Regions from separate parts of the Paenibacillus guangzhouensis genome, predicted to be linked through region 1. Evidence: a T-box and tRNA genes for the amino acid it is inferred to sense, from the RefSeq annotation. Region 1 holds a T-box; the other holds one or more tRNA genes.
The links. A T-box is a leader RNA that pairs with one kind of tRNA and senses whether it is charged. The one in region 1 lies ahead of pheS (phenylalanine--tRNA ligase subunit alpha), so its partner is inferred to be a tRNA-Phe.
Positions count from the first base shown of each region.

Region 2: it encodes a tRNA-Phe, which carries the amino acid that the T-box ahead of pheS (phenylalanine--tRNA ligase subunit alpha) is inferred to sense. The anticodon was not compared.

Region 1 covers NZ_CP045293.1:4,019,235-4,022,431, reverse strand. The annotation lists gene GCU39_RS18035 (DeoR/GlpR family DNA-binding transcription regulator) at 1-264, shown strand, start outside; gene kduD (2-dehydro-3-deoxy-D-gluconate 5-dehydrogenase KduD) at 284-1,036, shown strand; T-box leader at 1,089-1,345, shown strand; gene pheS (phenylalanine--tRNA ligase subunit alpha) at 1,415-2,449, shown strand; gene pheT (phenylalanine--tRNA ligase subunit beta) at 2,502-3,197, shown strand, end outside.
Region 2 covers NZ_CP045293.1:5,202,758-5,205,954, forward strand. The annotation lists gene GCU39_RS23375 (hypothetical protein) at 3-416, opposite strand; gene GCU39_RS23380 (MraY family glycosyltransferase) at 451-1,314, opposite strand; tRNA gene GCU39_RS23385 (tRNA-Lys) at 1,524-1,599, opposite strand; tRNA gene GCU39_RS23390 (tRNA-Tyr) at 1,618-1,702, opposite strand; tRNA gene GCU39_RS23395 (tRNA-Phe) at 1,755-1,830, opposite strand; tRNA gene GCU39_RS23400 (tRNA-Asp) at 1,898-1,974, opposite strand; tRNA gene GCU39_RS23405 (tRNA-Thr) at 1,992-2,067, opposite strand; tRNA gene GCU39_RS23410 (tRNA-Val) at 2,087-2,162, opposite strand; tRNA gene GCU39_RS23415 (tRNA-Met) at 2,172-2,248, opposite strand; tRNA gene GCU39_RS23420 (tRNA-Ser) at 2,290-2,381, opposite strand; rRNA gene GCU39_RS23425 (23S ribosomal RNA) at 2,473-3,197, opposite strand, start outside.

The DNA of each region.
Region 1 (3,197 bases):
CAGACAGCGTTCATCTCTGCGACGGGGATTCATTTGGAGCAGGGCTTGTCCGTGTTTACGGGTGATTTTATTGAGATGAAAAGAGCGATGCTGGAAATGGCCCAGAAGGTCTATGCCGTTGTCGATCATTCGAAATTCGATCGGAGTGCCCTTCGGACCGTGGCTTCTATCCAAGAATTAGATGGCATCATTACGGATGCGAAGTTGTCAGAGGAAATTTATGTGAAGTATCAGCAAGCGGGTGTCATGATAGATCGATTTTGAGAGAGGGCGTGTCTTTCGAATGGGAACTTTTGAATTGCAAGGTAAAACAGCGCTCGTAACTGGCGTCTCTGGCGGACTCGGCAGAGCAATGGCAATCGGGCTTGCAGAAGCGGGCGCCGATATCGTTGCGGTATCGTATTCAGATGCGAGCGAGACGATGAAGGCGATTGAGAAGCTTGGTCGCAGAACGGCTTTTATCCAAGCTGACCTGGGTAAGCATGAAGAGTTGGACGGCGTCGTTAGCCAAGCGATAGAAGCTTTTGGTGGCATCGATATTCTAGTGAACAATGCGGGGATTATTCGCAGAACGCCGGCAGCGCAGCACAGCTGGGAAGATTGGCAAGCGGTACTTGATCTGAACTTGAATACGGTCTTCTACCTCTGTCAGCAGGTCGGGCGCCATATGATCGAACGCGGCAGCGGCAAAATTATCAATATCGCATCGATGCTAACGTTCCAAGGCGGTATTAATGTACCGGGCTACACGGCGAGCAAACATGCGGTGGCGGGCATTACGAAGGCGCTGGCGAACGAGTGGGCTTCCAAAGGCGTACAGGTGAACGCAATCGCACCAGGCTACATGGAGACAGATAACACGGCGCAAATTCGTGCGGATCAGAATCGATTCCAATCGATTTCGGAGCGGATTCCAGCGGGCCGCTGGGGAACGCCGGAAGACCTGAAAGGGCCGATTGTTTTCCTTGCTTCGAGCGCATCGGATTACGTGAATGGTCATGTTCTTTGTGTCGATGGCGGATGGTTGGTGCGATAGCTTGCAACCAAGCAATTTTTTGCATATAATATAACCTGATTGTTGAAATGAATGAAATGCGATGATAGAGACAAGTACGCAGTACCTCTAGACCAGGGAGGAGATGCCGGAGATTGAGAGCATCTCTGCAGAGATAGGCTGCCGAAATTCACTCTTGAGCAGTTCTTTGAACGACAGGCCAATCCTAGTTCAGTAGAAGATACCGGCTTCGAACCGTTATTCGATGAGTGAGAGAATATCCAGTCGTACAACCGTGCGGATCGGGATATTGTCTAACAAGGGTGGTACCACGGTCTTTTCGTCCCTTACGGGAGAAGAGGCCTTTTTTTGTTGGTAAGGTATAGTCATTATTTCTATAGGGGGGTCAACCTGATGTTGATGAAAGAACGGTTAGAGGAACTGAAGGAAATCGCAGTCACTGCGCTGTCCAAAGTGTTGGACCCGCAAGAGCTTAACGAACTGCGCGTGAAATACCTTGGTAAGAAAGGCGAGCTCACGGAAGTGCTTCGTGGGATGGGAAGCTTAAGTGCGGAAGAACGTCCAGTTATCGGGCAAGTGGCGAATGAGGTACGTGGTGCGATCGAAGGACTGGTTACGACGTTGCAAGAGAAATTCCGCGCAGAAGAGACAGCACAACGTCTCGCTGCAGAGACGATTGATGTGACATTGCCAGGTCGCCCGATGAACGCAGGTGCAGTGCATCCGCTGAATAAAGTCATTCAGGATATTGAAGATATTTTCATCGGGATGGGTTATGAGATTGCGGAAGGGCCTGAAGTAGAGAACGACTTCTACAACTTCGAAGCGCTCAACTTGCCGAAGAACCATCCTGCGCGCGATATGCAGGACTCCTTCTACATTACGGACGAGATTCTTATGCGCACGCAGACTTCACCGGTCCAAATCCGTACAATGCAAGCGAAAAAAGGGCAAGGGCCAATTAAAATCATCTGCCCAGGCAAAGTGTTCCGCCGCGATGACGACGATGCGACGCATTCGTTCCAGTTCTACCAAATGGAAGGTCTTGTGGTCGACAAGAACATTCGCATGAGCGATTTGAAAGGGACGCTTCTTCAATTCGTACAGCAATTGTATGGTAAAGAGACACAAATTCGTCTGCGTCCAAGCTTCTTCCCGTTCACAGAGCCAAGCGCAGAGGTTGACGTAACGTGTGTGACTTGCGGCGGCAGCGGGTGCCGAATTTGCAAACATACAGGTTGGCTTGAAATTCTAGGTTCGGGTATGGTGCATCCAGAAGTATTGCGCATGGGCGGCTACGATCCTGAAGAATATTCAGGCTTCGCATTTGGCCTTGGAATTGACCGGATTGCGATGCTGAGATACGGCATTGACGACATCCGTCATCTATATACAAATGATTTGCGCTTCTTGAAGCAATTTTCACGGATTTAACACTTAGTTCATGTTGAACTACCTCTATAAAGAAGAAGGAAGTGAATGAGCGATGAGAGTATCCTACCAATGGTTGAAGGATTATATCGATATTAGTGATCTGACGGCGGAGCAAGTCGCAGATAAAATTAGATATGCAGGGATTGAGATCGACGTTGTCGAGAACCGCAATAAAGGGGTCAACAAGGTTGTTGTCGGCTATGTGGAGTCGAAGGAAAAACACCCGGATGCGGATAAATTGAACGTATGTACCGTGAATGTCGGTGAAGAAGAACTGCTGCAAATCGTGTGCGGCGCGAAAAATGTGGATGCAGGCCAAAAGGTACCTGTGGCCCTTGTCGGAGCTGTTATGCCTGGCGGAATGGAAATCAAAAAAGCGAAGCTGCGCGGCGTAGCCTCCCACGGGATGATCTGCTCGGCGAAAGAGCTTGGCTTGAACGACAAGCTGCTACCAAAAGAACAGCAAGAAGGCATCTTGGTCTTGCCTAAGGCAACGGTAATCGGTACGCCGATCGTCGATGTCCTCGCGATTGATGACCATGTTCTTGAATTGGATCTAACACCTAACCGTTCGGACTGCTTGAGCATGCTCGGTGCAGCATACGAGGTTGCAGCGATCCTCGGGCGTGAAGTGAAATTACCGCAAGTGGATGTGGATGCCGTAGCTTCGAATGCGCATGCGAAAGATATTGTCGAAGTGAGCATTACGGCAACGGAATTGTGCAGCCATTACGCCGCTCGCTACATC
Region 2 (3,197 bases), 1.2 Mb from region 1:
GATTACTCTGGCCCTGCGTAAGCGATATGATTCGAATCTACGACAATGCCAACCCACATCTGCTGACGTCTATTTCGATCGAAGTCTCCATAATACATCAAGTCACCGGGCAGCCACGCTGTTGCAACTCTTGCGATCGGTGTCCCTAACTCGAATAGTCCTTCAAACTCCCTCGGCATTTGAACATCTAACTTGTGAAAAATATCCGTCATCATCGCAGCTGTGGCAAGGCTCGAAGGCCTGATTGGCGTGTGGTGAGATGCTTTAGCTCTTTGCGCCCATGCAATCTGAGAGAATGTGTTCGTATCTCGTTCCCTTCCGTTCACCTTACCTTCGTCCGCATGAACGGTAGAACTCCCCAATACCAAGGTGACCATGACCAAGATGAGCCATGGCAACCGAAATATGCGATACATATTAAATAGTTCCTCCTTCAATTTACCTGCTGCATCATGGCATCGATAACATCACGACAATCGACAGCAGGCCGAACAGTACCGTGACCAGGTATATAAAGGATACGACCTGCGGCTGTGTTAACCCCCAACGCATCAATGCGTGGTGTGTATGTAATTTATCAGCACGGTGGAGTCCCTTACCTTCTTTGAGACGTCTGGAGAATACAATGATCGTATCGAGGATCGGAAAGCCTAAAGCTAACATCGGAATAAGAATCGTAACGAATGCTGTGCTCTTGAATGATCCATTCACTGCAATGACGGCTAGCGTGTAGCCGAGAAACGTCGCACCCGCATCACCCATAAAGATTTTGGCGGGGTAGAAATTATAAATCAGAAAGCCTAAACATACGCCGCATAGTGCTATCGTTGCTATCGCTGTCTCTGCATCACCTTTGATAAGTGCAACGACACATAGTGTTAAAGAGGAAATCGAGGCTACGCCTGCAGCCAACCCATCGACACCATCGATGAAATTCATCATATTCGTCATGGAGAAGACCCACAGCACAGTCGATATATAGACGAACCAGCTCGGGAACATCCACATCCCTTCTTGGAAGTCACGAATGCCGGTAATTTGAATATGGAACCATAGCGGGATGGTCGCCGTCAGCAAATAGACGATTAATCTCGGCCATACAGGGAATTCCCGTCCATGTGCTTTGAAGCCATCATCAACTAGCCCGATGATTACCAACAACGTCCCGCCGATCGTGATCGACAGTGATAAAGCATCGAACCCCCGCATAAGGAGTAGTGTTATCATATATCCAATATAGATCGCAATCCCACCCATCAGCGGAATCGGATTATCATGAATCTTACGCTTCGTTGGGCGATCGACAAATTTCATACGGATCGCGATCTGACGCACAATGGGCACAACAGCTGCAACAATACCAAAACTAATGACAAGAGCAAGAATATATCGGATCGCTGATCCCCCCAGAATTAGACAAGGCTACGTGCTGGTAGTCTCCCCTGATTCCTATAAAAGCATGCAAAAAACGCTTCAAGTCAAATGACCTGAAGCGTTGAATGTACGTGATGTAGTTAAAAAACTGGTGAGCCATGAAGGACTCGAACCTTCGACACCCTGATTAAAAGTCAGGTGCTCTACCAACTGAGCTAATGGCTCTTATTAAGAAATAAGAAATGGTGGAGGCTGATGGATTCGAACCACCGAACTCGGAGAGAGCAGATTTACAGTCTGCCGTGTTTAGCCACTTCACTAAGCCTCCATGCTATTCAATTATGATTCCCATGAGTACGCAGCTTATGTCAGGAATCAAATGGTGGCTCGGGACGGAATCGAACCGCCGACACGAGGATTTTCAGTCCTCTGCTCTACCAACTGAGCTACCGAGCCATAATGCGATTTTGAGCAAAAAAATAAAGTGTAGGAGATGTTAGTCTCTCCACTTTAGGTAATATAATGGCGGAGCTGACGGGATTCGAACCCGCGGTCTCCTGCGTGACAGGCAGGCATGTTAGGCCTCTACACCACAGCTCCATATGCGATTATATTGATGGTGCCGTCGAGAGGACTTGAACCCCCAACCTACTGATTACAAGTCAGTTGCTCTACCAGTTGAGCTACAACGGCATATATAAGATGATAATGATGGTGGAGGCTAACGGGATCGAACCGCTGACCCTCTGCTTGTAAGGCAGATGCTCTCCCAGCTGAGCTAAGCCTCCGTATAAAATTGGTAGCGGCGAAGGGAATCGAACCCCCGACCTCACGGGTATGAACCGTACGCTCTAGCCAGCTGAGCTACACCGCCACATTAATACTTATTATATCTCATTTAGGAAGCTTGTACAATGGCGGAGAGAGAGGGATTCGAACCCTCGCACCACTTACGCAGTCTAACCCCTTAGCAGAGGGTCCCCTTATAGCCACTTGGGTATCTCTCCAACTGAGATATCGTAAGGATATCAGGAATATCAAGCACTTAAGCTTTTTGCTCCCTGAAAACTAGATACGAGATAATTTGCGTTTTATGTTTAGGATAAGCCCTCGACCGATTAGTATTGGTCAGCTCCACACATTGCTGCGCTTCCACCTCCAACCTATCAACCTCGTCGTCTTCAAGGGGTCTTACTAATTGGGAAATCTCATCTTGAGGGGGGCTTCACGCTTAGATGCTTTCAGCGCTTATCCCGTCCGTACTTGGCTACCCAGCGGTGCTCCTGGCGGAACAACTGGTACACCAGCGGTACGTCCATCCCGGTCCTCTCGTACTAAGGACAGCTCCTCTCAAATTTCCTACGCCCACGACAGATAGGGACCGAACTGTCTCACGACGTTCTGAACCCAGCTCGCGTACCGCTTTAATGGGCGAACAGCCCAACCCTTGGGACCTACTTCAGCCCCAGGATGCGATGAGCCGACATCGAGGTGCCAAACCTCCCCGTCGATGTGGACTCTTGGGGGAGATAAGCCTGTTATCCCCAGGGTAGCTTTTATCCGTTGAGCGATGGCCCTTCCATGCGGTACCACCGGATCACTAAGCCCGACTTTCGTCCCTGCTCGACCTGTATGTCTCGCAGTCAAGCTCCCTTATGCCTTTGCACTCTTCGAATGATTTCCAACCATTCTGAGGGAACCTTGGGGCGCCTCCGTTACTCTTTAGGAGGCGACCGCCCCAGTCAAACTGCCCACCTGACACTGTCCCCGAACCGGATCACGGTCCTAGGTTAGAACTCCGATACGATCAGGGTGGTATCCCA